Regions from separate parts of the Pseudomonas sp. LB1P83 genome, predicted to be linked through region 4. Evidence: predicted binding sites of a transcription regulator. Region 4 holds the regulator's gene; each other region holds the start of a gene.
The links. The regulator FliA, encoded in region 4, starts transcription of late flagellar genes. The targets are predictions, from matches to a motif close to CTAAAGTTTNNNNNNNNNNNGCCGNTAA.
Positions count from the first base shown of each region.

Region 1: flgM (flagellar biosynthesis anti-sigma factor FlgM) is a predicted target of FliA. The motif match lies at 1,431-1,458, and genes of this name have one in related genera.
Region 2: ACYZTY_RS08080 (methyl-accepting chemotaxis protein) is a predicted target of FliA. The motif match lies at 5,457-5,484, and genes of this name have one in related genera.
Region 3: ACYZTY_RS24070 (methyl-accepting chemotaxis protein) is a predicted target of FliA. The motif match lies at 1,822-1,849, and genes of this name have one in related genera.

Region 1 covers NZ_CM142709.1:4,497,410-4,504,694, reverse strand. Annotated here, with positions in the region: gene ACYZTY_RS20660 (flagellar brake protein) at 1-458, opposite strand, end outside; gene ACYZTY_RS20655 (flagella synthesis protein FlgN) at 552-1,019, opposite strand; gene flgM (flagellar biosynthesis anti-sigma factor FlgM) at 1,068-1,394, opposite strand; gene flgA (flagellar basal body P-ring formation chaperone FlgA) at 1,561-2,322, opposite strand; gene ACYZTY_RS20640 (chemotaxis protein CheV) at 2,405-3,337, shown strand; gene cheR (protein-glutamate O-methyltransferase CheR) at 3,384-4,211, shown strand; gene flgB (flagellar basal body rod protein FlgB) at 4,592-4,999, shown strand; gene flgC (flagellar basal body rod protein FlgC) at 5,003-5,446, shown strand; gene flgD (flagellar hook assembly protein FlgD) at 5,462-6,184, shown strand; gene flgE (flagellar hook protein FlgE) at 6,216-7,285, shown strand, end outside.
Region 2 covers NZ_CM142709.1:1,766,731-1,774,015, reverse strand. Annotated here, with positions in the region: gene rlmM (23S rRNA (cytidine(2498)-2'-O)-methyltransferase RlmM) at 72-1,145, opposite strand; gene acnA (aconitate hydratase AcnA) at 1,634-4,375, shown strand; gene ACYZTY_RS08085 (lysostaphin resistance A-like protein) at 4,620-5,411, shown strand; gene ACYZTY_RS08080 (methyl-accepting chemotaxis protein) at 5,515-7,080, shown strand.
Region 3 covers NZ_CM142709.1:5,257,759-5,265,043, reverse strand. Annotated here, with positions in the region: gene clpB (ATP-dependent chaperone ClpB) at 1-1,021, shown strand, start outside; tRNA gene ACYZTY_RS24090 (tRNA-Asn) at 1,320-1,395, shown strand; tRNA gene ACYZTY_RS24085 (tRNA-Pro) at 1,405-1,481, shown strand; tRNA gene ACYZTY_RS24080 (tRNA-Lys) at 1,487-1,562, shown strand; tRNA gene ACYZTY_RS24075 (tRNA-Pro) at 1,659-1,735, shown strand; gene ACYZTY_RS24070 (methyl-accepting chemotaxis protein) at 1,917-3,542, shown strand; gene ACYZTY_RS24065 (HvfA family oxazolone/thioamide-modified RiPP metallophore) at 3,605-4,003, opposite strand; gene ACYZTY_RS24060 (RHS repeat domain-containing protein) at 4,321-7,285, opposite strand, start outside.
Region 4 covers NZ_CM142709.1:1,462,556-1,469,840, reverse strand. Annotated here, with positions in the region: gene ACYZTY_RS06675 (chemotaxis protein CheA) at 1-227, opposite strand, end outside; gene ACYZTY_RS06670 (protein phosphatase CheZ) at 281-1,069, opposite strand; gene ACYZTY_RS06665 (chemotaxis response regulator CheY) at 1,092-1,463, opposite strand; gene fliA (RNA polymerase sigma factor FliA) at 1,631-2,371, opposite strand; gene fleN (flagellar synthesis regulator FleN) at 2,368-3,198, opposite strand; gene flhF (flagellar biosynthesis protein FlhF) at 3,315-4,649, opposite strand; gene flhA (flagellar biosynthesis protein FlhA) at 4,661-6,790, opposite strand; gene ACYZTY_RS06640 (hypothetical protein) at 7,054-7,285, opposite strand, start outside.

The DNA of each region.
Region 1 (7,285 bases), 3.0 Mb from region 4:
CCTCTGATCGGGAACTTGAGCTTTTCGCCGCCCAGTTCGACATCGACCAGTTGCGCCAGCTTCAACGCAGCCCGGAAGGCATTGCGGCGCTGGTGGTAGACCACTTCATCGGGGAGGGTGCCACGGTAGCAGCGATCACCGGATTCATCGATGGTCAGCGGACCGTTGCTTTCCCACGCAATGCGCACGCCGTCGTGGAAGCCTTCAACGCGAAATGGTTCGCCGGCCAGCAGATAACGTTCGCCGTCGCGAGGCACCATTTCGTCCAGTGCAATGCTGTTGCCGTCACGATCGACGTCCACCAGATAGCTCTGGAAGCGCTGGCTGCGTTCGTGGAACGTGATGATCAGCGGGTCATGGCTCTCTTGCAGCTGCCGCAGGTTACCGGCGATCTCCATCGGCGTGGATAGCACCTTCGGTGGCTGCGGAGCATCTTCCGCGTTTAAGGCATTGAACACGGTTCATCATTCTCCAGACAAAATATGACTGCGACTTGCCAGCATACTGCCAGCATGTGAGGCGTCTTGATAGAGCGTGCTCATTTACAGGGCTCAAGCCTGACTAAGCGGGCGCGGCTTCGCTAGCATGGCGGTTGATCCGCGGGCATCGTAAAGCGCTGGCGGTTCGCCGCCGGTGAGGATTTTCAGCTGATTGGCCGTGGCGGCCTGCTGGACCAGGATCGACTGGCCGTTATTGACGTTGGCCGCCTGGCATTGAGCCAGGAGATCGGTCAGTTTATCGCTCTGTTCCAGCAATTGATCGCCGATGCTCGACTGGCTGGCAAGTTGCTCCAGGCCGTTGCGATTGGTCGGCAGATTCAGGCTGGCGAGGACTTCACTGCGCTTGCGGCCATGCTGTTCCAGCAGAATGATCATTGCCTGTTTCTGCGCCAGAATATCCTCGAGCAGCGGCATGTCGCGACCGTGCAAAGCGATGGATTCGGTTTGCAGTAACTCCAGCAAGTATTGCGCTGGAGCAAAATCGTCGGTGATCAGTTGCAGTAAATTAGTGTCGTGCATGGCTGGCCTTGGGGTTTAAGCGTCCAAAAGCCTGGCGCAGGCCGTGGCCTAGCGCTGGGCTTCGAAGTTGAGCAGTTTGCTGGCTACACGGTTGCTGTCGACTTTATAGCTGCCATCGGCAATCGCTGCTTTCAACTCGGCCACACGGGCGTTGTCGACGGCAGGCTGATCGCGCAGCTTGTCAGTGACCTTCTGCAACTGTTGAGCCTCATTGCTGAGGTGTACCGATTCCCCGCTTTTGGCGGTACTGGCCTGTTCGGCCGGGGTATTCAGCGGCGCGGATTTGCCGGTTTCGGCAGTTTCCTTCGCGGTGCTGGTACGCGTACTACCGGTAAGTGACGAGGAGCTGTTCAAACGGCTGAAATCGATGACCATGATAAAAAACCTCTGGGTATTTGGACGCTTGCCATGTTTTCGGCTCTCCCTGCGAAAACTTTAGGCCCATTTATCAATGAGCTTGCATGCGCCAGCGCGAGTCCTGCCTGCGGCACAGTTTAGGGAACCGCCGGGCGGTGCGCCATCTCTTCACCAACAGATCGCTCTACATGGCCACTTCCACCTGGCCGGGCGCTGTGACTTGCGCCTTGATGACCCGCTGGGAGTTGAGGTTTTTCACCCGAATCTGTTCACGCAGGCCGCCGTTGGACAGGGCTTCGCCCGGCATGCGCACACTGAGCGTACCACTGCGGGCGGTAATCACCACCTGATCGCCCTTGCTGATGACTTCCGCCTGTTCGAGATGAACCAGCGTCAGGACCTGATTGGCGACCGTTGGTCGGGTAAGTTTCTGTCCGACGGCCTGATCCATGGAAGTGAAATAACCCTGGTTGATCAGGCTGATATCCCGCTCGCGCAACATGACGTCGCCGGGCTCGATGACCCCTGCGCGTTTAAGCGGACGCGTGGTCGTGACAACCTCTCGAAACAGCCGGACTTGAGCGGGTACGAAGACCGTCCAAGGGGACGTACTGTCGCAGCGGACCTTGACCGTTACCCGCCCGATCGGGGTCGCCGGGCTCTCGAGGGTGGCTGTCAATTCCTTGTCGCACATGGGCATGCGCAGTCGCGGATCGAGCTGGTTGACCTCGATTTCGTAGCGCCCCTCCGTTTGACTGGTAGCCAAATAGTCTTCTACGGTGAATTCAAGAAAGCCCTGAGTGACGCCGATAAGCATGTCAGGCAAGGTAACCGCGTCAGCAAGGGCAGGGCTGCCAGCGTTGAACAGGCAAACGGCCGACATCGCGCAAAGCAATTTGCGGGAAGTTGATGTCAGGCGTCGGAAAAATGTCGGTTCTGTGTTCATAAGAGTTAAAAAGCAAGCGCCGTGCCGTTTAGCAATGAATGTGCGTCGCAACACACTTAAGCGTTGGTGTAGGAGTCTGTGCATGGCTGGTGTAATGGATGCGGTAAACCAGCGCACGCAACTGGTTGGGCAGAATCGCCTTGAGCTGTTGTTGTTCCGTCTCGACGGCCAGCAGCTGTATGGGATCAACGTGTTCAAGGTTCGGGAAGTGCTGCAATGCCCCAAACTGACCGTGATGCCCAAGTCCAGTCCTGTCGTGTGCGGTGTGGCAAATATCCGGGGGGCGACCATTCCGATTCTTGATCTGGCAATGGCGACCGGCTCCGGCGCACTTAAAGATCAGAGCAATCCCTTCGTGATCATCACGGAGTACAACACCAAGACCCAGGGTTTCCTGGTGCGATCGGTAGAGCGCATCGTCAACATGAACTGGGAGGAGATTCATCCGCCACCCAAGGGCACGGGACGCGATCATTACCTGACGGCTGTGACTCGGGTCGACAATCAGTTAGTCGAAATCATCGACGTCGAGAAAGTGCTGGCGGAAGTGGCGCCGACACCGGAAGCGATTTCGGTGGGTGTGGTGGATGTCGAAACCCAGCACAAGGCGCTGTCCCTGAAAGTATTGACGGTCGACGACTCGTCAGTGGCGCGCAAGCAAGTAACGCGTTGCCTGCAGACGGTCGGCGTCGAAGTGGTGGCGTTGAACGACGGCAAGCAAGCGCTGGATTACTTGCGCAAGCTGGTCGATGAAGGCAAGAAGCCGGAAGAAGAGTTCCTGATGATGATTTCCGACATCGAGATGCCGGAAATGGACGGGTACACCCTGACGGCCGAGATCCGCAACGACCCGCGCATGCAAAAGCTTCATATCATCCTGCATACTTCGTTGTCGGGTGTATTCAATCAGGCGATGGTCAAGAAAGTCGGCGCGGATGACTTCCTTGCCAAATTCCGTCCTGATGACCTGGCATCCCGGGTAGTCGACCGGATCAAAGCAGCAGATATCAGCTAGGGGCCTTCTGCCCCTAACAGTTAACACGATTTAAGAGGCGGCATCTTTGTCTACGGGTAATTTGGATTTCGAACAGTTCCGGGTATTCCTGGAAAAAGCCTGTGGCATTTTGCTCGGTGAAAACAAGCAGTACTTGGTCTCGAGCCGTCTCAACAAACTGATGGAGCAGCAAGGTATCAAGTCCCTGGGTGAGCTGGTCCAGCGCATCCAGACCCAGCCGCGCAGCGGTTTGCGCGAGATGGTGGTGGATGCCATGACCACCAACGAAACCCTGTGGTTTCGTGATACCTATCCGTTTGAAGTCTTGAAGAACAAGGTGCTGCCCGAGGCGATCAAGGCTGCCCCTGGTCAGCGTTTGCGGATCTGGTCGGCGGCGTGCTCGTCGGGTCAGGAACCGTATTCGCTGTCGATGTCCATCGATGAGTTCGAACGCGTCAACATGGGCCAGCTGAAAATGGGGGCGCAGATTGTGGCCACCGACCTGTCCGGCACCATGCTGACCAACTGCAAGACCGGCGAGTACGACAGCCTGGCCATCGGCCGTGGTCTGTCGCCCGAGCGCCTTCAGCGTTATTTCGACCCGAAAGGGCCGGGACGCTGGGCCATCAAGGCGCCGATCAAGAGTCGCGTGGAGTTCCGCTCGTTCAACTTGCTGGACAGCTACGCGGCCCTGGGCAAGTTCGACATCGTGTTCTGCCGCAACGTGCTGATCTACTTCTCCGCCGAGGTGAAGAAAGACATCCTCTTGCGCATTCACAGCACGCTCAAGCCGGGTGGTTATCTGTTCCTCGGCGCCTCCGAAGCGCTGAACGGTTTGCCGGATCACTACCAGATGGTCCAGTGCAGCCCAGGGATCATTTACCAGGCGAAGTGATTTGTTGGCGTCATCAAAAAAACGGGAGCCCTCATCGGCTCCCGTTTTTTTATGCCTGATGATTTCCCAATCCACCACCGATTCCCTGTAGGAGTGAGCCGGCTCCGGGCGGCGTTCCGACGATAGCGGTGGGACTGTTTGCATTGATGTCGACTGACACGACGCCATCGCGAGCAGGCTCGCTCCTACAAGGGGAGGAGGTGTTCGTTGGAGGGCGATAAGCGGCAGAAAAGCGGCAGACGGCGGAAATCGGTTGCCGCTTTTCTGGCATTGCCGCCTTGCCACTGCCGGCAAAGCCCCGGTTTACGGGCTTTTTTGAATTGGCACGCCGCTTGCTATACCTCTGTTACGAAAAATCAGGTCACCCGAAGGTTTCCGACATGAGCATCAGCTTCGATAAAGCGCTCGGTATCCACGAACAAGCCCTGGGCTTCCGCGCGCAGCGTGCCGAAGTCCTGGCCAACAACATCGCCAACGCCGATACCCCGAACTACAAGGCTCGGGACCTGGAATTCTCCAAGGTGCTTGCCGCACAGAACGAGAAATCCAAGGGCGGCACTTTTGCCTTGAACATGACCAACAACCGTCATATCGAGGCCGAAGGCCTGGGCAATGGCGACGAGTCGCTGATGTATCGCACGCCGATGCAGCCGTCGATCGACCAGAACACTGTGGACGCCCAACTGGAACAGTCGAACTACGCGGAAAACGCCGTCGGCTTCCAGGCCAGCTTCACCCTGCTCAACAGCAAATTCAAAGGGCTGGTATCAGCCCTGCGCGGAGAGTAATTCATGTCTCTATCCAGTGTTTTCAACATTGCCGGTAGCGGCATGAGTGCCCAGACCACGCGCTTGAACACCGTGGCCTCGAACATCGCCAACGCCGAAACCGTCTCGTCGAGCATCGACCAGACCTATCGCGCCCGTCACCCGGTGTTCGCCACCATGTTCCAGGGCGGCCAGAGCGGCGGCAGCGATTCGCTGTTCCAGAACCAGGACGCCGCCGGTCAAGGCGTGCAAGTGCTGGGCGTGGTCGAAGACCAGAGCAACCTTGACGCACGTTACGAGCCGAACCATCCGGCCGCCGATGCCAAGGGCTACGTCTACTACCCGAACGTCAACGTCGTCGAAGAAATGGCCGACATGATTTCCGCCAGTCGTTCGTTCCAGACCAACGCCGAAATGATGAACACCGCCAAAACCATGATGCAGAAGGTCCTGACCCTCGGTCAGTGATAAGGGGCGACTCAGATGAGTGTTACCGATACCACTAGCGGCTTGAGCATCAAGGACGTCTTGGCCAATTCTTCGGTCAAGACCAACACCAGCGCTGACGGTCTGACGGCGGCGACTAACAGCGCCGCCGGCAAGAAGGCGTTGGGCAAGGATGCGTTCCTGCAATTGCTGGTCACCCAGCTGAAAAACCAGAACCCGCTCGAGCCGCAGGACAATGGTGAGTTCGTGGCTCAGCTGGCACAGTTCAGTAGCCTGGAAGGCATCACCACGCTGAACGAGACGGTCAGCGGCATTGCCGGCAACTACAACTCCTCGCAAGCGCTGCAAGCGTCTTCGCTGGTGGGTCGTTCGGTGGTCGCGCAGACCGACACGGCGGTGGTCGATACCTCGAAGAGTTTCAACGGCACGGCCGTGGTACCGGCATCGGTGGATCCGGTCACGGTCAAGATCACCGACGCCGATGGCAAAGTTGTCCGCACCATCGACCTGGGCAGCCAGAAAGCCGGCAACGCCAGTTTCATCTGGGACGGCAAGAACGATGCGGGCGTAGTGGCCAAGGCAGGCACGTACAAATTCGCTGCCACCGCGACTTACGACAGCAAGGCGACCTCGCTGGTTACTTACCTGCCGGCAACCGTCAACAGTGTGACCATCAGCCAGACCGGCGGTGAGTTGATGCTGAACCTGGCAGGCCTGGGCAGCGTTGCCCTGTCCAAAGTACAAACCATTGGTATATAGAGCCGACTAACACGGCACAAGGGAGTGGAATATGTCTTTCAATATCGGCCTTAGCGGTCTCTATGCAGCCAACAAACAACTGGACGTGACCGGCAACAACATCGCCAACGTCGCGACCACCGGTTTCAAATCGTCCCGTGCAGAATTCGAAGACGTGTACTCGGCCACTCGCCTGGGTACCGGCAGCAAGACCATCGGTAACGGCGTGCGTCTGGCCAACGTTTCCCAGCAGTTCGGCCAGGGCGACGTGAACAACACCGGCAACGTGCTGGACATGGGTATCCAGGGCAACGGTTTCTTCATCCTCAGCGACAACGGTTCCTTGAGCTACACCCGTGCCGGTGCGTTCAAGACTGACGCTGAAAACTACGTGATCGACAACAACGGCAACCGTCTGCAAGGTTACGGCGTTGATGACAACGGCAAGATCATCAATGGCGTGCTGACCGACCTGAAAATCGACACATCGAGCCTGTCGCCAAAGGCGACCACTCGCGTCGACCAAACCATGAACCTGAACTCCTCGGAAACCCTTCCGACCGTTACGCCGTTCAACCCGGCCGAGCCATTGAGCTATAACAAGCCAATCTCCACACCGATCTACGATAGCCAGGGTAACCAGCACACTCTGGATCAGTATTACGTAAAAACCGGTACTAACGCTTGGACCATACACTCCTATGTGGACGGTCGTTCGCCTTCCAACCCGGCCACCGAGCCACCGGTGCCAGTGACTGCCACCGTGACCTTCAACTCTGACGGTACCGTCAACACCATGACCGGCAGTGCCGGTTTTGCTGTGACCGGCAAAACCTTCAGGCTGACTGGCTGGGTGCCAGGCGTGGTAACCAATGCCAGCGTGACACCGAAAGTCTGGGGTCCTAACGGTTCGGTTCCGGCCACCGGTGGCCTGACCTTCGACATGACCAAAACCACCTCGTTCAACTCTGCGACTGCCCGTACCCAGCAGTATCAGGACGGCTACGCCACTGGCCAGATCTCCAGCCTGACCATCGACGAAAGCGGTGTGATGACCGCCAACTTCAGCAACCAGCAAACCAAGGCCATCGGCCAGGTAGCGGTCGCCAGCTTCGCCAACGA
Region 2 (7,285 bases), 300 kb from region 4:
AGCTTCGCGGGCAAGCCTCGCTCCTACAGGGTTGTGTGGCGCCCCGCAAATACGAGGGTAAGCAGTGTGTATTAGCGGGATTTGGGTTTCTTTACGTCAATCCGGCGCAGGTGGCAGGTCACTTCTTCACGGTCGTGATACAGCTGCTTACAGCCGATCTCGACCCGAATGCCACGCTCCTTGAACCCGTCGGCGATGCGCTCCAGCAAGCGTTTCACTTCGGCGTAACGCTGTTTCATCGGCAACTTCAGGTTGACCACCGCTTCGCGGCAATGGCCCTCGCCAATCCACTCTTCCAGCATCGCGGCGTTGCGCGCCGGTTTCTCGACGATGTCGCAAACCATCCAGTCCACCGGCTGCCGGGGTTTGTAAGTGAAACCGTCGGCCATTAAGTGCTGCACCAGTCCGGTGTCCATCAGGCTTTCGGCCATCGGACCGTTGTCGATGGCGGTCACCAGCATGCCGCGGTTAACCAGTTGCCAGGTCCAGCCGCCGGGGGCGGCACCGAGGTCGACGCCGGTCATGTCGCTGTGCAAGCGCTCATCCCACTGATCGCGAGGGATGAAGTGGTGCCACGCTTCTTCCAGCTTCAGCGTCGAACGGCTCGGGGCTTCACGGGGAAACTTCAGGCGTGGAATGCCCATCGGCCACATCGCCGAGTTGTTGGACTCGGCCAGGCCCATGAACACTTCGCGGCCGCTTTTGAAAGTCAGCAGCAGACGCGGCTTGTGGGCGTCCTCCACCAGCTTGCCGGCCGCCATCAGGGCTTTGCGCAGGTGGCCTTCGAATTTCTTGCAGAAGTTCGACAGTTCCTTGCCATCGTTGGTGTCGACCATTTCCAGCCACAGGCTGCCGCACAGCGGGAAGTCCGCCATGTGCGCGAGGATCACGCTGATACGGTCGGTTTCCGGCAGGTCGATGAAGATCCCGCGAGCCCATTGGCGTGGGAAGATCAGCTCGGCGAAACGCTGGCCGCGCATCAGGCGCTCGGCGCCGTCTTCTTCGGTGCAGATGAATTCGGCGCAGGCGCTGGCGGTCTTGGCCTTGGCATAACCGGCCACGTTCAGCCGCGCGGCGTGTTCGGAAATCTCGGAACAGACTTCGCCTTCGAAGCCCGGCCGGCAATGCATAAAGAGGGTGTTCATTCTTACTCCTGGGCAGTTGGCGAAGAATTCAGCCACTGCGCGATGCCCAGACTTGCGTTGAAGCAAAGCCTGTCACGAAAACCGGCGCATGATAGCCGAGTTCGGAACCCAGGGTCTGTTAACGCTTGCTGACGACCGCGACGCTGCCCCATTTGGCGCTGGGCAAGACGCGAGGAACGCAGTTTGGTTGTTCCAAATAAGTTCCGAGCAACGCCGCCCAGCGCCAAATGGGGCGCGTCCCTTCGGGTTGCGCGCCAAAGTGTGCGAGGCTGCGTTGCGGGATTTGCTAAGGGAACAACCATTGGCGGCATCCCGCGCCTTGCCTCGCGCACTTTGGCATCGCAACGCGGCTCGTCAGCAAGCGTTAACAGACCCTGAGACTTGGCCATAGAGTCCAGTTATTAGCTTTAACGAATGAACAGGGCTAGGTTAAGGGCTCTGTCTGTCCCGTCAGTCCGTAGCCGTGCGGACCCAAAGGAGTCATTTCAATGCCGTCCCTCGATAGCCTGAAAACCCTTAAAACCTTACAAATCGACGACAAGACCTATCACTATTTCAGCTTGCCGGATGCCGCCAAAAGCCTGGGCGATCTGGACAAGCTGCCGATGTCGTTGAAAGTGCTGCTGGAAAACCTGCTGCGCTGGGAAGATGAAAAAACCGTCACCGGCGCCGACCTTCGGGCAATTGCCGCCTGGCTCAAGGAGCGTCGCTCCGACCGCGAAATTCAATACCGTCCCGCGCGGGTATTAATGCAGGACTTTACCGGCGTTCCCGCCGTGGTCGACCTGGCCGCCATGCGCGCCGCCATGGCCAAGGCCGGCGGCGACCCGCAGCGTATCAATCCGCTGTCACCGGTGGACCTGGTGATCGACCACTCGGTGATGGTCGACAAATTCGGCAGTTCCAGCGCCTTTGAACAGAACGTCGACATCGAAATGCAGCGCAACGGTGAGCGTTACGCGTTCCTGCGCTGGGGCCAGAGCGCCTTCGACAACTTCAGCGTGGTACCGCCGGGCACGGGCATTTGCCACCAGGTCAATCTGGAATACCTGGGCCGCACGGTCTGGACCAAGGACGAGGACGGCCGCACCTACGCCTTCCCCGACACCCTGGTCGGCACCGACTCCCACACCACCATGATCAACGGCCTCGGCGTACTCGGCTGGGGCGTCGGCGGGATTGAAGCGGAAGCGGCGATGCTCGGCCAGCCGGTGTCGATGCTGATTCCGGAAGTGATCGGCTTCAAACTCACCGGCAAGCTCAAGGAAGGCATCACCGCCACCGACCTGGTGCTGACCGTCACGCAGATGCTGCGCAAGAAAGGCGTGGTCGGCAAATTCGTCGAGTTCTACGGTGACGGCCTCGCCGATCTGCCGCTGGCCGACCGCGCGACCATCGCCAACATGGCCCCTGAGTACGGCGCCACTTGCGGCTTCTTCCCGGTGGACGACATCACGCTCGAGTATCTGCGGCTGTCCGGTCGCCCATTCGAAACCGTGAAACTGGTCGAGGCCTACAGCAAAGCCCAGGGCCTGTGGCGCCTGCCGGGCCAGGAACCGGTGTTCACCGACACGCTGGCGCTGGACATGGGCAGCGTCGAAGCCAGCCTTGCCGGGCCGAAACGCCCGCAGGACCGGGTATCGCTGCCGAATGTCGCGCAAGCGTTCAGTGACTTCATCGACCTGCAATTCAAACCCACCAGCAAGGAAGTCGGTCGCCTGGAAAGTGAAGGCGGCGGTGGCGTGGCGGTGGGCAATGCCGATCTGGCCGGTGAGGCTGATTACGAATACGACGGCCAGATCTATCGATTGAAAAACGGCGCGGTGGTGATCGCCGCGATCACCTCCTGCACCAACACCTCCAACCCGAGCGTGATGATGGCCGCCGGGCTGGTGGCGAAGAAAGCCGTGGAGAAAGGCCTCAAGCGCAAACCGTGGGTCAAGAGTTCCCTGGCCCCAGGCTCAAAAGTGGTCACCGACTACTACAAGGCTGCCGGCCTGACCCAATATCTGGATGAGCTGGGTTTTGCCTTGGTCGGCTACGGCTGCACCACTTGCATCGGCAACTCCGGCCCCTTGGCGGAGCCGATCGAAAAAGCCATCCAGGCTGCCGACCTGACTGTCGCCTCGGTGCTGTCGGGCAATCGTAACTTTGAAGGTCGGGTGCATCCGCTGGTGAAAACCAACTGGCTGGCGTCCCCGCCACTGGTCGTGGCCTATGCGCTGGCGGGAACGGTGCGGACCGACATCAGCAGCGAGCCATTGGGCAACGACAAGGACGGCAATCCGGTTTATCTGCGGGACATTTGGCCGAGTACCCAAGAGATTGCCGACGCGGTCAATCAGGTCAACACCGCCATGTTCCATAAGGAATACGCCGAAGTGTTTGCCGGCGACGAGCAATGGCAAGCGATTGAAGTGCCCCAAGCGGCGACGTATGTCTGGCAGGACGATTCGACTTACATCCAGCATCCGCCGTTCTTCGATGACATCGGCGGCCCGCCGCCCGTGGTCAAGGATGTCGCCGGTGCCAGGGTCCTCGCGCTGCTCGGCGATTCGGTGACCACCGACCACATCTCCCCCGCCGGCAACATCAAGGCCGACAGCCCGGCCGGTCAGTACCTGCGCGAGAAAGGCGTGGAACCCCGGGACTTCAACTCCTACGGTTCGCGTCGCGGCAACCACGAAGTGATGATGCGCGGCACCTTCGCCAACATCCGCATTCGCAACGAGATGCTCGGTGGTGAAGAAGGCGGCAACACGATCTACATTCCGACCGGGGAGCGGATGCCGATCTACGACGCGGCCATGCGCTATCAAACGTCGGGCACGCCGCTGGTGGTGATCGCTGGTCAAGAATACGGCACCGGCTCGAGCCGCGACTGGGCGGCCAAGGGCACCAATCTGCTGGGTGTGAAAGCGGTAATCGCTGAAAGCTTCGAGCGGATTCACCGTTCCAACCTGGTGGGCATGGGCGTACTGCCGTTGCAGTTCAAGCTGGATCAGAACCGCAAGAGCCTGAACCTGACCGGCAAGGAGACGCTGGACATCCTTGGTTTGACGGGCGTGGAGTTGACGCCACGGATGAACCTGACACTCATCATCACCCGCGAGGACGGCAGTCGCGAGAAAGTCGAGGTGTTGTGCCGAATCGATACGCTCAACGAAGTCGAGTACTTCAAGTCAGGGGGGATTTTGCATTACGTGTTGCGGCAGTTGATTGCGTCGTAACGCCTGCTGACACAGACACCGCCTTCGGGCGGTGTTTTTATTGGGGCCTGTTTATAATCGCACCCCGCTAACATTGCACACTTTGTGGCGAGGGAGCTTGCTCCCGCTCGACTGCGAAGCAGTCGTAAAACAGGCCGATGCGATCTGATTGAAGTATCAGGTCACCGGGTTTGGGGCTGCTTCGCACCCCAGCGGGAGCAAGCTCCCTCGCCACAAAAGTTCTTCACCCTCTAAGGACTACTTTATGCTCGCCCTGCCATGGACTTACCTGGCCCTTCTCTCCCTCGGCTACGCCCTCGCCCTGACCTACGGCCAACTCGGCTGGCTGGCCGGCATCTCCGTCGCGCTGCTGCTTGTCGCCGGTTTCGCGGTCCGTCAGCAAAAGATTCCCGTCGCTCGCTACCTCGGCCACGCCGTGTTCATCATCCTGGCCCTGGCCCTGGCGATGCACTGGCTACCCGGTTTCTACAACGGTCGCGGCATCGACCCGCAACGCTTCACCGATGACGCCGTGCCGTTTTCCATGTACCTGAATCAGGACAAACCCCTGATCGGCTTTTGGCTGTTATTGGTTTGCCCGTGGATTGTCGGCCGGCGCTCCCTGCGCCTTTCAGCTTATGCCACAGCACTCGCCCTGACTCTGAGCGCCGTGCTGGCCTTGGGTGGCGCACTTGTGCTGGGTGTGATCAGTTGGGCACCGAAGTGGCCGGATCAAGCCGGGTTGTGGGTGCTGAACAATCTGCTGCTGGTCACGCTGGTGGAGGAAGCGCTGTTTCGCGGTTATATCCAGGGCGGTCTGAGCCGGCAGTTCAAACACCTGCCCTACGGTGAAAACCTGGCGCTGCTGCTCGCATCGCTGTTGTTCGGTCTGGTGCATGTGGGGGCGGGTTGGCAATGGGTGCTGCTGGCGGGTCTGGCAGGTGTCGGCTATGGTCTGGCCTACCGTTTTGGCGGTTTGGGGGCGGCCATCGCCACCCACTTCGGTCTGAACCTGCTGCATTTCGCACTGTTTACTTACCCGATGCTCGCCGGCTGATGCAATGGCCGTTTTGCGACGCGCCGCTGATTATTGAAAAATAATTTCAATTAAATCCCGACGCCGCCGACAACCTCTCAAAGCCTTGCGGATTGAAAAAGCCATGCGTAACAACCAGCCCACCACACAACGCGAACGGACCTTCCCGGCTCAGCAACGGTTGATTTCCACCACCGATGCCAAGGGCGTGATTACCTACTGCAACGACGCCTTCGTCGAGATCAGCGGGTTTTCTCGCGAGGAACTGATCCGTGCGCCGCATAACCTGGTCCGTCACCCCGACGTCCCGGCCGCGGTGTTCGCGCACATGTGGGGCACACTGAAACAAGGCTTGCCATGGATGGGCATTGTCAAGAATCGCTGCAAGACCGGTGACCACTACTGGGTTAACGCCTATGTCACTCCGGTTTTCGAAGGCAATCAGGTTGTCGGTTACGAGTCGGTGCGGGTCAAACCCACCGCCGAACAGATCCAGCGTGCCGAAGCGCTCTACCAACGCATCAACCAGGGCAAGTCTGCGATTCCTTCCACCGATAAATGGCTGCCGGTGCTTCAGGACTGGCTGCCATTCATTCTGGTCAGCCAGCTGAGCTTCATGATCGGTGCCACGCTCAACTCCCAATGGGGCTTCGCCCTCGCCGCCGGTCTTTCGGTGCCGCTGGGCCTGTTGGGCTTGAGCTGGCAACAGCGCGGCCTCAAGCGCCTGCTGCGCCTGGCCGAGCAGACCACTTCCGACCCGCTGATCGCGCAGATGTACACCGACAGTCGTGGCGCCCAGGCACGTCTGGAGATGTCGATTCTCAGCCAGGAAGCGCGTCTGAAAACCTGCCTGACCCGTCTGCAAGACACTGCCGAGCACCTGAGCGACCAGGCCAAACAATCCGACACCCTGGCTCACAGCAGCTCTACTGGTCTTGAACGTCAGCGCGTCGAAACCGAACAAGTGGCCACCGCCGTCAATCAGATGGCCGCCACCACGCAGGAAGTCGCCAGCCACGTTCAGCGCACCGCCGACGCCACTCAGGAAGCCAATCGCCTGACCGGTCGCGGTCGCGACATCGCCGGCGAAACCCGCGAAGCCATCCAGCGCTTGTCGGTGGTGGTCGGTGAAACCGGGCTGACCGTGACCCAACTGGCCAAGGACAGCGACGAAATCGGCGGCGTGGTCGATGTGATCAAAGGCATCGCCGACCAGACCAACCTGCTGGCCCTGAACGCCGCTATCGAAGCCGCGCGTGCCGGCGAAATGGGCCGTGGGTTTGCGGTGGTGGCTGACGAAGTGCGCCAACTGGCACAACGTACCAGCGAATCCACCGGGCAGATTCACGCCCTGATCGCCAAGCTGCAACAGACTGCCAGCACCGCAGTGCAAACCATGGAAGCCGGGCATCGCCAGGCCGAAGAAGGCGTGGCGCGGGTACTGGAAGCGGATCAGGCGCTGGTGGGGATCAGCGAAGCGGTGGCCAACATCACCGACATGACTACCCAGATTGCTGCCGCGACTGAAGAGCAGAGTGCGGTGGCCGAGGAAATCAGCCGCAACATCAGCAACATCTCGCAACTGGCTGACCAGACGTCGGAACAGGCACAGCACTCGGCGTTGTTGAGTGAAGAGCTGACCAAGACCGCGAATACCCAGTATTCGTTGGTGGAGCGGTTTAATCGCTGATTGAATTGGTAATGCAAAAAACCCGGATAGCGAGAGCTTCCGGGTTTTTTATTGTGGCTCACCGCGTGACTACACATAGGGGCGCCATGCCCTACAAACAGGCCAGAATCCGCTGACTGGTGCACTTTTTGGGTCGGCTCTATCGTTTGCCGGTAGAAACCCAATCCCTTAAGCTGGTCAGCATGAATACATCTCCTTTGGAGGC
Region 3 (7,285 bases), 2.9 Mb from region 4:
GGTCGATCAGCACGGCAAAAGCGAGAACCAGTTACTGCGCAGCAAGGTGACTGAGGAAGAAATTGCCGAAGTCGTTTCGAAGTGGACCGGCATTCCGGTGTCGAAAATGCTCGAAGGCGAGCGCGACAAGCTGATGAAAATGGAAAGCCTGTTGCACCAGCGCGTCATCGGTCAGGACGAAGCGGTGATCGCCGTTTCAAACGCAGTGCGTCGTTCGCGAGCCGGGTTGTCCGACCCGAATCGCCCGAGCGGTTCGTTCATGTTCCTCGGCCCGACCGGTGTCGGTAAAACCGAGCTGTGCAAGGCGCTGGCCGAGTTCCTCTTTGATACTGAAGAGGCGATGGTGCGGATCGACATGTCCGAGTTCATGGAGAAACATTCCGTGGCCCGACTGATTGGCGCGCCACCGGGCTACGTGGGCTATGAAGAAGGCGGTTACCTGACCGAGGCGGTGCGTCGCAAGCCTTATTCGGTGATCCTCCTGGACGAGGTCGAGAAGGCCCACCCGGATGTGTTCAACATCTTGCTGCAAGTGCTAGAAGATGGCCGCCTGACCGACAGCCATGGCCGCACGGTGGATTTCAAGAACACCGTGATCGTCATGACGTCCAACCTGGGCTCGGTGCAGATTCAGGAGTTGGTCGGTGATCGCGAGGCCCAGCGTGCGGCGGTGATGGATGCGATTTCCACGCACTTCCGGCCGGAGTTCATCAACCGGGTCGACGAAGTGGTGATCTTCGAGCCATTGGCGCGGGATCAGATCGCGGGCATTACCGAGATCCAGTTGGGTCGTCTGCGCAGTCGTCTGACTGAGCGCGAGCTGAAACTGGAACTCAGCCCAGAGGCCATGGACAAGCTGATCGCGGTGGGTTACGACCCGGTGTACGGCGCGCGGCCGCTCAAACGAGCGATCCAGCGCTGGATCGAGAACCCGTTGGCGCAGCTGATTCTGTCCGGTCGTTTCATGCCTGGCGACACGGCTGTGGGCACGGTGGAAAACGACGAAATCGTATTTGCCTGACCCGCAACAGCAGTGAAATAAACAAGGCCTCGCATCGCGAGGCCTTTTTTTCGTCAGGTTGTTGAACTGAAAGGAAAAGGCTTGTAAAGTGCGCCCCGCAGTAAGTCACCCGGAAGGGTTTCTGCTCCCCAAGCAGGAATCTGAAATAAGTTGCAAATCATTAACTTGAATGCAATTTAAGGGGTTGACAGAGGTGCTTAAGATTGTAGAATAGCGCGCCTCAGACACACGAACGCAGCGATGCGAACGGGTCGAAGAGGTGAAGCAAGCTTCACAGTTGTAAATTGAAATGTGTAGTTCCGTGATAGCTCAGTCGGTAGAGCAAATGACTGTTAATCATTGGGTCCCAGGTTCGAGTCCTGGTCACGGAGCCAATTTCAAACCGGGGTATAGCGCAGTCCGGTAGCGCGCCTGCTTTGGGAGCAGGATGTCAGGAGTTCGAATCCCCTTACCCCGACCATTTTTGGGTCGTTAGCTCAGTTGGTAGAGCAGTTGGCTTTTAACCAATTGGTCGTAGGTTCGAATCCCACACGACCCACCATTTTTGAAACCAGTTAACGCTGGGATCAGATCTTAAGATCAGAGGCCAAAAGCCCTGATCGAAGAAGGCGACTTGCGAAGGTCGCCTTTTTTTTACCGGGGTATAGCGCAGTCCGGTAGCGCGCCTGCTTTGGGAGCAGGATGTCAGGAGTTCGAATCCCCTTACCCCGACCATATTAAAAATCCTCGTATCGAAAGATACGGGGATTTTTTTTGTCTTCGATTTTTTGTTTTCGATTTTTTGTTTTCGAGAACCAACACTTCAGTCATCGTACAACTTGCCGATAACGAGGCGACGGGGTACTGCCGAAACAACGCCCCTTTTCCAGGCCATTACAAGAATAGGGCGTTCGTTATGCTACTGCGTCAGTTGAATATTGCTCCTCGGGCCGCCTTGGGGTTTGCCCTGATTGCCGTGTTGGTTGCCTTGCTCGGGATTTTTGCACTGGGGCAGATGTCGAGCATTCGCGACAGCGAAGTGGCCGTGGAGAAACAATGGCTGCCGAGTATCCGCGGCGGTGACGAGATCCGCGAGATCATGCTGCGCATCCGCACCATTTCCCTGCGCATGGCGCTGGATCAGGACCCGAAGAACATTTCTGTGTACCGCGGCCAAATGGATACCCGCGACAAAGAATTGAGCGAGAAGATTGCGGCCTACGACAAGTTGGTCAACACCGTCGAAGGCAAGGCGTTGTATGACCAGTTCAAAACCACCTTCGCGGCGTATCGTGCCGGCATTGCCCAATCGTTCTCACTGGCGGAGCAGGGACGCCGTGACGAACTGACCAAGCTGCTGCTGGTCGACATGAAAACCGTGGTCGATGGCTCCGGTAAACAGCTCAATGACCTGGCGGACCTCTTCGCCAAACAGGTTGCCGCCGAAAGCCAGAAATCCGAGGCGCATTACGAAACATCGCGGATGATCGTCAGCCTGTTCATCGCGTTGGCTGCGCTGGCCACCGTTGGTCTGGCCATGCTGTTGACCCGTAGCATCGTCAAACCGCTGGGCGAAGCGTTGCACGCCGCAGAAAACGTAGCCCGAGGCGATCTGACTCGCCCCATCGAAACCCATGGCAACGACGAAGTCAGCCGTTTGCTCAAGGCCCTCGCGACCATGCAACAGAACCTGCGGGAAACCCTGCAAGGTATCAGCGGTTCGGCGGCGCAATTGGCCACGGCAGCGGATGAATTGAACGCCGTCACCCTCGACAGCACACAGAACCTGCAACAACAGAACAACGAGATTGAACAAGCCGCCACCGCCGTCACTGAAATGACCACCGCGGTGGAAGAGGTTGCGCGCAACGCGGTGTCGACCTCCGACGCCACGCGCCAGTCCAGTGAGTCCGCGCACGTTGGCCAGGAGCGCGTCAGCGAAACCGTCAGCGCCATCGGCGCACTCGCCAGCGATGTGCAGATTACCGGCGGGTTGGTGCAATCCCTGGCCAACCAGTCGCAGGACATCGGCAAGGTGCTGGATGTGATTCGGGCGATTGCCGAGCAAACCAATCTGCTGGCGCTCAATGCGGCCATCGAAGCGGCGCGGGCCGGGGAAAGTGGTCGAGGTTTTGCGGTGGTGGCGGACGAAGTGCGTGCGCTGGCCTATCGCACGCAGCAATCGACCCAGGAAATCGAGCAAATGGTCCAGGGCATGCGCAGCGGCTCAACCCAGGCGCTGGACTCCATGCAAGCCAGCTCGACCCGGGCGGCCAGCACGTTGGCCCTGGCCGAGCGTGCGGGCGAGGCGTTGCAGACCATCACTGAGTCGGTGCATCAGATTCACGAACGTAACCTGGTGATCGCCAGCGCCGCTGAAGAACAGGCGCAAGTGGCGCGGGAAGTTGATCGCAACCTGGTGAACATCCGCGATTTGTCCGTGCGCTCCACTGCCGGTGCGGATCAAACCAGTGCCTCAAGCCATGAGCTTTCACAGCTGGCCAATTCGTTGCAATCCATGGTGCAGCGCTTCCAGGTGTAAATCCGCCAGACGAAAAAAAACCGCGCTTCCCGACGGAAAAACGCGGTTTGATGCTTGGAAGCTTAAGCGCCGTCTTGGTCTTTCAAGTGTTCGAACAGACCTTTTGGCATTTTCTTGCCGTTGGCTTCGTAGTTGGCTTTCACGTTATCAAATGCTTCTTGCTCGTCGATGAAGCCGTCATGGTTAGTGTCGATCTTGTCGAAATTGGACTTCGGCGCGACTTTCAGGAATTCGGCGCGGGATACCTTGCCGTCGCCATCGGTATCGGTTTTTGCCATCGAGGCATCGCCACACTTGCCTTCGCCACATTTGCCTTCCGGGGTTTTCACCACCTGTTCAGCCGAGGCCAGCAGGTAGCCCTGAGTCAGAGGCTGCGCAGCGAATACGGAACCGGACAACATCATGCCACCCGCCAGAACAGCGCCGAGCAGACCAATAGTGTTCTTGGTAGTACGGGACATTTCAATACTCCTGGGTTGCACGACACAACCGTTCGATAAAGGACGCCACGTGAGTGCGGCGATAACCGTAGCGGGCGAGTTGCCTTGCTCGGATGTGGCCATTTAAAGGGCGGGGTGTATCGCTACTGTGTCGCGCAAGGGGGGAGTTTGTAAGCGAAGGGGGAAAATCGCGGGGGAGATACAGTGAGACACATCTCTGCAGATCGATGAAGAGCGGGGGGGGGGCTTGTGATGGTAACTTGATTGTCAATTTTTGTGAAAATCAAGTTGTCATCGCAAGCAGGGTTGAGGCCATAAGGGGGGGCGATTAAAGCCCTTTATGGCACCGGTGGTGGGCTTTGTGGAAAGTAAGTACGCAGTCGGGCTGGTCTTAAAGCCCAGTGCACTCCAGGCATCCCAAGTCGACGCAGGATCCAGCCAAGCGGTCCTCGAGAGGGTTCCATAAGTCGGTTATGGTCAGTCACTGCATTGCTTAGCGTCGAAAAGTCTGGATTCGTAAATGTCCTGCCTTGAGCACTCACCACAGGACGGTTCAGGGTGTTGGAAACTTGCTGCGCAGCGCCACTTCGTCCTGCGTAGCAAGCCCTTAGAAACAATAGTTGCTCAGGCGGATATCCTACTAATCTCGGTGCGATATCAAGGCGTGCCACATCAACTGCTGAGCTAACCTCTCCAGCTGCATTAAGCATATTCCCTGAACGATCACCGTGAGAGAAAAACATAAGATTTCCTTCGCCGTAGAGATTGTCAAAGAAAGCTACCCCCGGCGCGCTGTTTGGGGGGGGAGACTCCATTATCATTTCAACGCCATTGGGTAGGCGACGAGACCCACCTGCGTGTTGCAATTTGTACTGCCATCGGCCAACAAATCTCCCGAGTTTGGACGTAGCCTGCACTGCTGCGGGTGCCAAACCGACAACCGCTGCTGCCAGCCCTGTCCCCAACGATATCTTGCCCAGTGTTGCCGCGGCCTGTTTGTTACCTGTTGCTTCCAGCACGGGAACGGCCAGTCCAGTGCCTGCTGATGTTGTTTCCAGTATGAGTACCCCGACTGCAATCGCGCCCACTGCAGTCGTCGCGATGGCGACGATGGCTCCAATCACAAGCCCTGTGATGACGGCCCCAGAGACAGTGCCTGCGGCAACAGCTGCGCCAAGAGCAGCCACAGCAACTGCTCCCGCCAACGCACCAAATGTTACGACGACGCCTACAGCACCTAGCACGACGCCGGCAATCGCGCCAAACCAACTCCAGAAACTATGCCCGTCCGGATCGACTCGATTCACCGGATCCCCGCCACAATAGGCATAGCGGTTCAACCCGCCTTTACCCAGTGGACTGGCACTGTCGGGTGCCAGGAACAACATCAGCTCAGGATCGTAAGGGCGATAGCTGCCGGGATGGTAAAGCCCGGTTGCCGTGTCGCGTAACTCCCCGGCAAACCCCACTCGACTTTGCGCGGTTTCATCGTCGGCGCCGTGGGCGGTGTAACTCACCAGGCGGTTTTCGCCGTCGCTCTCCAAGCGGACGGAGCCTTGATCATCGGTGCCGGTCAACAATACGGAGCGTATCGATTGACTCAGCCGGCTTTCGGCAAACACCGCGTCGGCGGAACGTACCAGCGTCAACATGGCGCCATCGGTTGTGCGTTCGTTCACGACCTGATTGCCTGCATAAAAACGGCGGGCGATACCGGCGATTGTTTCTTGTTCACCCAATTGTCCGAAGGGGTTGTAGCGATAAAGACTGCTTGCACCGTTTTCGATGATTTGGCGCAGGCGGCCATTGGTGCCCCATTCGAGTTTGCGATACAGCACGCCGTTGTGGCGCTCTTCCACCAGCCGGCCGGCACGGTCCCAGACCAGTTCGATATCGGTGTCTTGAACGCCACGGTGCGTGATGGAAACGGGACGATCCGGTGCGACAGCGTCATAGCTGAACGTCATGGTGTTGCGGGTGGAGTCTGCGTAGGTGGTGTCGAGCTGTTGATAACCGTCCAGTGCATTCAGGGTGAAGACCTGTTGGCTGATCCGCTTGCCCGTCCGATTGTCCAGCGGTGCATTGGGACCTGTGGCCGTGGTTTGCAGCAAGCGGCCACGGCAGTCGTAGGTATAACGCTCATCACTCTGAAGGCTGCCGGCCAGTTCCCAGCGGCGTGACGACACTTTGTCACGCCCGGTGAACGACAGCGTCTGCACGGTTTTCTGTAGGGGGCCATTGCCGGTGTTTTCCCAAGTGCGGCTCAGCTCGCGGCCATCGGCATCGTAGATCAGTGTCTGCTGAAGGCTGCTGCCTTTGGCGGTGTCGGTGGTGGTGATTTGATGAACCCGGCCAAAGGCGTCATAGGTCGACTTCACAGTGATCGAGCCTGCCTGTTGCGCATCCGGGCGTCCGAACGCGTCATATTGAACCCGGTGCTCCGTTCCCCCTACATCGGTAAAGATCAGGGCTCGCCCCTGAAGCGATTGGCTCGATGTATTGGAGTGCGTTTCGTTTCCCACCGTCCAGTGTTCTGCGAAGAGTCTTCCGGCTGCGGAATACTCTTGTTTGATCATCCCCAGTCCGCCCTTTATTTCGGTGAGGTAACCCTCAGGTGGGCGATAGGTATAGGACGTGCCGTAGCTGCCCTCCGGTATTGCTGCAATAAGCTCGTAATTGAGTGCCTGCTCATAATGCAGATTGACCCGGGTGCCGTCGGCTTGAATGGTGGAGGCGGGAGGGAGCTGGCCTTTGAGGTATCCGAGGCTTTCGGTCTGGCCGCCTGCACGCCGTTCCATCGGCCGGCCGAGGCCATCAAAGGATTGTTCGGCCAGCAGCTGTTCGGTGCCGCCGGGGGCGGTAAGGGTGATCTTGACAGGATGGTCGCCGTCGCTGTGAGGCGCATAGGTCCAGCGTACAACGCTGCCATCTTCGCGAGTGAGGCGCGTCGTTCGGCCAAACACATCACGTTCTGTTTGAGTCGAGGTGGTAAGACCATCGGCTTCAACCCGATGGCTGATTGGCCGGTACAGACCGTCGAATGTCCAGCTTTCAACACGCAACACGTCGCCTGGACTTCCGTTGTCAGTCCGTGGTCCCCGCAGGGTGACTTTTTCGACTTCTCCTGCCAGATTGCGCGCCACCTCTGTTTCGCCACCGCGCTCGCCGCTCCGGCTCTGCTGCCAGTGACGACTGATCAACGTGATGGGGTCCAAAACGGTGTGACTACTGGTGCCATCGGCTTGGTGTAGAACGCTGACTTGCCCCCAACCGTCTAACTCGTTGGTGGTGGTCAGGCGGATG
Region 4 (7,285 bases):
ATGTCGAACACGTTCTCGGCGATGTGACAGCACTCCACCAGCTCGTTGAGCTGGAGGAAGCCGGCGCCCCCTTTTACAGTGTGAAAACCGCGAAAAATTGCATTGAGCAAATCCGCATCATCCGGTCGGCTTTCAAGCTCGACCAGCTGTTCGGACAGTTGCTCTAGAATCTCGCCGGCCTCAACCAGGAAATCCTGAAGGATCTCTTCATCGGCGCCGAAGCTCATTAAGGGGGTGCTCCTGAGGTCTAAAAACCTAAAAAACCTAAAATGCTAAAACTCTAAAATCCTAGGCTGGATAACAAATCGTCCACATCGTCCTGACCGGACACAACGTCTTCTCTTTTATCGGCATGAATCTGCGGACCTTCACCCTGAGAGAGATGTTTTTGCGGATCTTTTTCAGCGAGCATCGCATCACGGTCATGTTCGATACCCGCAAAGCGGTCTACCTGACTGGCCATGAGCACGAGCTTGAGCAGGTTGCTTTCAACTTCGGTGACCAATTGGGTCACGCGCTTGATCACCTGACCGGTGAGGTCCTGGTAATCCTGGGCCAGCAGAATGTCGTTGAGGTTGCTCGACACCGTGCGATTGTCTTCGCTGCTGCGCGTCAGGAAACCGTCGACGCGCCGGGCCAGCTCACGGAACTCTTCAGCCCCGACTTCGCGACGCATGAACCGACCCCAATCCGTGCTCAACGCCTGGGCTTCTTCGCTCAGGCGGTTGACCAGCGGCGTGGAATTCTCCACCAAGTCCATGGTGCGGTTGGCAGCGGCCTCGGTCAGCTTGACCACATACCCCAGACGCTCGGTGGCGTCCGTGATCTGCGACACTTCCTCGGCTTGCGGCATGTTCGGGTCAATCTGGAAATTGACGATCGCGCTATGCAGCTCGCGAGTGAGCTTGCCCACTTCCTGATACAGGCCGCGGTCACGGGTCTGATTGAGCTCATGGATAAGTTGCACAGCGTCGCCGAACCTGCCTTTTTCAAGGCTTTCGACCAGTTCGACCGCGTGTTTTTTCAGGGTCGATTCAAAATCGCCCAGTGAAGATTCTTTATGCTCCATAGCTCCCCCGTGGCGCAGTGGATCAACCGATGCGTTCGAAAATCTTCTCGATTTTTTCTTTCAACGCCTGGGCCGTGAAGGGTTTGACCACATAGCCGTTTACACCGGCCTGGGCCGCTTCGATGATCTGCTCGCGCTTGGCTTCAGCGGTCACCATCAGCACTGGCAAGTGCTTGAGCTTTTCATCGGCGCGCACGTGACGCAGCAGATCGATACCGGTCATGCCAGGCATGTTCCAGTCCGTTACCAGAAAGTCGATGCTCCCGCTGTTGAGAACCGGAATGGCAGTAGTGCCATCGTCGGCCTCGACCGTGTTGGTGAACCCAAGGTCACGCAACAGGTTTTTTATGATCCGCCGCATCGTTGAGAAGTCATCAACGATGAGGATTTTCATGTTCTTGTCCAATTCGACCTCCAAGCAGTCTTAAACGCGCCCAGCACCTGGACGCGCCATTTCAATCAATCCGGCAATGCACTCGATGACTGTCTGGAGCACAACAGATCGCGACCGGTGCAGTTCAACACCACACCGGCCTCGTTCGCAGTGTCCCCACACTGCCTTCAGCGCGCTCGCCACTCCCCCAAACGCCCCCGCAAACGGGCCGCGCACTGGCTGTGTAACTGGCTGACCCGAGATTCGCTGACCCCCAGGACCTCACCGATTTCCTTGAGGTTCAGCTCTTCGTCGTAGTACAGCGCCAACACCAGTCGCTCACGCTCCGGCAAATTGGCAATCGCGTCCGCCAGCGCAGCCTGGAAGCGTTCATCTTCCAGATCGCGTGACGGCTCGAGATGAGCACTCGCGCCATCCTCGTGCAGCCCTTCGTGTTCGCCGTCCTGCAACAGATCGTCGAAACTGAATAACCGGCTGCCCAGGGTGTCGTTCAAAATCCCGTAATAATCGTCGAGACTCAATTGGAGTTCGGCCGCAACCTCATGATCTTTAGCGTCACGACCGGTTTTAGCTTCAATCGAGCGAATTGCGTCGCTGACCATGCGGGTATTGCGGTGAACCGAACGTGGCGCCCAGTCCCCCTTGCGTACTTCATCGAGCATCGCGCCGCGGATTCGAATGCCCGCGTACGTCTCGAAACTCGCGCCTTTGCTGGCGTCATATTTGGTCGATACTTCAAGCAGGCCGATCATCCCGGCCTGGATCAGGTCTTCAACCTGAACACTGGCTGGCAGACGGGCCAGCAAGTGGTAAGCAATGCGTTTGACCAGTGGCGCGTAACGCTCGATCAGCTCGTACTGCGCGTCACGTGCCGACTTCTTGTAGAGGTTGTAGCCACTGGCTGTCATAGGACGGGTCCTGCGGTCTGTTGCACGAGGCGCTCGACGAAAAACTCCAGGTGCCCACGCGGGTTGGCAGGCAGCGGCCAGGTGTCGACCTTCTGCGCGATCGCCTTGAACGCCAGGGCGCACTTGGAACGCGGGAAGGCTTCATAGACTGCACGCTGCTTCTGCACGGCCTTGCGCACGCTTTCGTCGTAAGGCACCGCACCGACGTATTGTAAGGCGACGTCGAGGAAGCGGTCCGTGACCTTGGTCAACTTGGCGAACAGGTTGCGACCTTCCTGCGGGCTCTGGGCCATGTTGGCCAGGACGCGGAAGCGGTTCATGCCGTAATCGCGGTTCAGCAGTTTGATCAGCGCGTAGGCATCCGTGATCGAGGTCGGCTCGTCGCACACCACCAGCAAGACTTCTTGCGCTGCGCGAACGAAACTGACTACCGAGTCACCAATACCCGCAGCGGTGTCGATCACCAACACGTCGAGATTGTCGCCGATATCACTGAAGGCCTGGATCAGGCCGGCGTGTTGGGCCGGGCTCAGATGAACCATGCTCTGTGTGCCGGACGCGGCCGGGACGATGCGAATGCCGCCGGGGCCCTGCAACAGAACGTCGCGCAGCTCACAGCGGCCTTCGATCACGTCGGCCAGGGTACGTTTGGGTGTCAGCCCCAACAGGACGTCGACATTCGCCAGCCCCAGATCGGCGTCCAGCAGCATGACGCGCCGGCCGAGCTCAGCTAGAGCCAGGGACAAGTTCACTGACACGTTAGTCTTCCCGACGCCACCTTTGCCGCCGGTCACCGCGATCACCTGTACGGGATGCATGCTGCCCATGTTATTTCTTTACCTTGTCTTGCATAGACGGAGGCCACATTACTGGCTGCGCGTTCATCAACTGAACAATGCATGGCAGACCATCGATGTAGGTACAAAAACTGTTCATTAGTACCTCAGCCAACCTGCTTGGTCGGGCTGTGGTAAATATCAGCGAACATGTCAGCCATGGCTTCTTCGCTGGGTTCTTCTTGCATTTGCACGCTTACGGCGCGACTGACCAACTGATGACGACGCGGCAGATGCAGATCATCCGGAATCCGCGGGCCATCGGTCAGGTACGCCACCGGCAATTCATGACTGATCGCCAGGCTTAACACCTCGCCCAGACTTGCCGTTTCATCCAGTTTAGTCAGGATGCAGCCAGCGAGCCCGCAGCGCTTGTAACTGTGATAAGCGGCCGTTAGAACCTGTTTCTGGCTGGTGGTTGCCAACACCAGATAATTTTTTGACTTGATGCCACGTCCGGCCAGGCTTTCGAGCTGCATGCGCAGTGCCGGATCGCTGGCCTGAAGGCCCGCGGTATCGATCAACACCACGCGTTTGCGCAACAAGGGATCCAGTGCCTGCACCAGCGATTGCCCCGGATCGACGTGAGTTACCGACACGTTGAGGATCCGGCCCAGGGTCTTGAGTTGCTCCTGAGCTCCAATACGGTAGCTGTCCATGCTCACCAGCGCGATATTTTGTGCGCCATATTTCAGAACGTAGCGGGCCGCGAGCTTGGCCAGGGTGGTGGTCTTGCCCATGCCGGCAGGGCCGACCATGGCAATCACGCCGCCCTCTTCCAATGGCTCGACTTCCGGTGTGGCGATCATCCGCGCCAGGTGCGCCAGCAACATGCGCCAGGCCTGACGGGGTTCCTCAATGTCGGTAATCATCGACAGCAAGTCGCGGGACAACGGGCCGGACAGGCCGATGCGTTGCAGGCGACGCCAGAGGTTGGCCTGGGCCGGACGGCTGCCTTGCAGCTGATTCCAGGCCAGGGAGCCGAGTTGCACTTCCATCAGTTCGCGCAGGCTGTTGAGTTCGAAACGCATCGAGTCAAATGCCCGTGGGTCCACGCCGCCAGCGGCTGGTGCCGGGGCTGGAGCGGAGCGACGAGGTTCGGCATAGGTCGGTTCGATCAGCGGCTCGGCGGCGGTCAATGGCAGGCCGGCGAACAACTGGCGATTGGTGGTCTTGTCGCCTTCGGTTTCGCCTTCGCCACGCAGGCTCAATTCGGCCTGGGCAGTGACGATCCGCGACTGGGTCTTGCGCAGCTCGTCCTCGAGTTCCATGTTCGGAACACGCGGGGCCAGCGCCGACAATTTGTAATCCAGGGCAGCCGTCAGCTCGACACCACCGGCGATCCGGCGGTTGCCAATAATGGCGGCATCAGCGCCCAGCTCATCACGAACCAGTTTCATGGCCTGACGCATATCGGCGGCGAAAAAACGCTTAACTTGCATAAACCACTACCTCAGCCGTTGGGCCCTACTGTCGCAACGATGGTCACTTGCTTGTTGTCAGGAATTTCCTGGTAAGCCAACACATGCAAACCCGGGACTGCCAGTCGGCCGAATCGCGAAAGCATCGCGCGAACCGGACCGGCCACCAGCAGAATCACCGGTTGACCTTGCATTTCCTGACGCTGCGCCGCATCGATCAACGAGCGTTGCAGTTTCTCAGCCATGCTTGGCTCCAGCAGAACGCCCTCTTCCGAGCCTTGTCCTGCCTTCTGAAGACTATTGAGCAATATCTGTTCCAACCTTGGCTCCAGAGTGATAACTGGTAGCTCGGAGTCAGTCCCTACAATGCTTTGGACGATTGCGCGGGATACGCCGACGCGCACCGCGGCCACCAGAGCGGCAGTATCTTGACTCTTGGCAGCATTGTTGGCGATGGCCTCGGCGATGCTGCGAATGTCCCGCACTGGCACCTGTTCGGCCAGCAACGCCTGAAGCACTTTGAGCAGTTGCGACAGCGACACCACGCCCGGCACCAGCTCTTCAGCCAGTTTCGGCGAGCTTTTGGCCAGCAATTGCATGAGTTGCTGGACTTCTTCGTGACCGATCAGTTCGCTGGAGTGCTTGTACAGAATCTGGTTCAAGTGAGTGGCCACAACCGTACTGGCATCGACCACGGTGTAACCGAGCGACTGCGCCTGGGCACGCTGGCTGATTTCGATCCAGACCGCCTCCAGGCCAAAAGCCGGATCTTTGGCGGTTATGCCATTGAGAGTGCCGTAGACCTGCCCCGGGTTGATCGCCAATTCGCGATCCGGGTAAATCTCGGCTTCAGCCAGGATCACGCCCATCAGGGTCAGACGGTAAGCACTCGGCGCCAGGTCGAGGTTGTCACGAATGTGCACAGTCGGCATCAGGAAGCCCAGGTCCTGGGACAGCTTCTTGCGCACGCCCTTGATCCGCGCCAGCAACTGACCACCCTGGTTGCGATCCACCAACGGAATCAGGCGGTAGCCGACTTCCAGGCCAATCATGTCGATCGGCGTCACGTCGTCCCAGCCCAGCTCCTTGGTTTCCATGGCGCGGGCCGGCGATGGCAGCAACTCTTGCTGACGCTTGACCTCTTGCAGGGCCTGAACCTTGACCACATTCTGCTTCTTCCAGAACAGGTACGCGCCACCAGCGGCCACGGCCGCCATGCTGAGAAAGGAGAAGTGCGGCATGCCGGGCACCAGGCCCATCACTGCCATCAAACCCGCCGCCACGGCCAACGCTTTCGGCGAGGCGAACATCTGGCGATTGATCTGCTTGCCCATGTCTTCCGAACCGGAAGCACGGGTCACCATGATCGCTGCCGCTGTCGATAACAGCAGTGATGGCAATTGCGCCACCAAACCGTCACCGATAGTCAGAAGTGCATAAACCCGGCCGGCATCGCCGAAGGTCATGCCGTGCTGGAAGATACCGACCGCCATGCCGCCGATCAGGTTGATGAACAGAATCAGCAGACCGGCGATGGCGTCACCGCGCACGAATTTGCTGGCACCGTCCATGGAGCCGTAGAACTCGGCTTCCTGGGCGACTTCCGTCCGGCGCAGCTTGGCCTGGTTCTGGTCGATCAGGCCGGCGTTCAAATCGGCGTCGATCGCCATTTGTTTGCCGGGCATCGCATCGAGAGTGAAACGCGCGCTCACTTCGGAAATCCGCCCGGCACCCTTGGTCACTACGACGAAGTTGATGATCATCAAAATCGCGAACACCACGATACCGACCACGTAGTTACCGCCGATCACCACCTCACCGAAGGCCTGGATCACCTTGCCGGCTGAGGCGTGACCGTCCTGACCGTGGAGCATCACCACCCGCGTGGAGGCCACGTTCAACGCCAGCCGCAGCAGCGTCGCCACCAATAGAATGGTCGGAAACACCGCGAAATCCAGCGGTCGCAAGGCATAGACGCAGACCAGCAACACCACGATCGACAAGGCAATGTTGAAGGTGAAGAACACGTCCAGCAGGAACGGTGGGATCGGCAACATCATCATTGCCAGCATGACCAGCAGCAACAACGGCACACCCAGATTGCCCCGACTCAAGTCGGCAACGTTTGTGCGGGCAGTGTTGAATAACTGAGAGCGATCCACCGGTTTTCCCCGTTTCTTTAAAGCAAACTTTTGACGCCCAAAGCAGGCGCAGGGCGGCTACTGCAAGAAACCTTCCAACTTTTGCGGAGGCGGGAAATAGAGGGGCTTATGAAGCTTTTGGTAGCAGCTGCCGAGCCTGCGAGGCTGCGTTCGGCTGCGCAGCAGTCGTCAAGCCGTTCGAGGACTGCGGTCGATGACTCCGTTTCGAACGCAGCCTCGCGGGCTGGTCAGTTTGTACGCTTGTAAAGCACCCGATAAAAGGATCAACCCGCCGTCAGAATCTGCTCTTCGCGAATCTCGCCAAACTCAAGCTTGCTGCCAACCATGTACCGTGTACCTCGATTCATCTGTGATCCCTCCGCCTCCACCAACTCTTCTTGGGCATAACCAAGCATGACGACTGCCGCCGGCGACTTGGAATCATCCGCCACGTCATGCCCCAGCATCACGTCCAACGCCCATTGAAACTTAATGACCGGCAAATCATTCACCCGG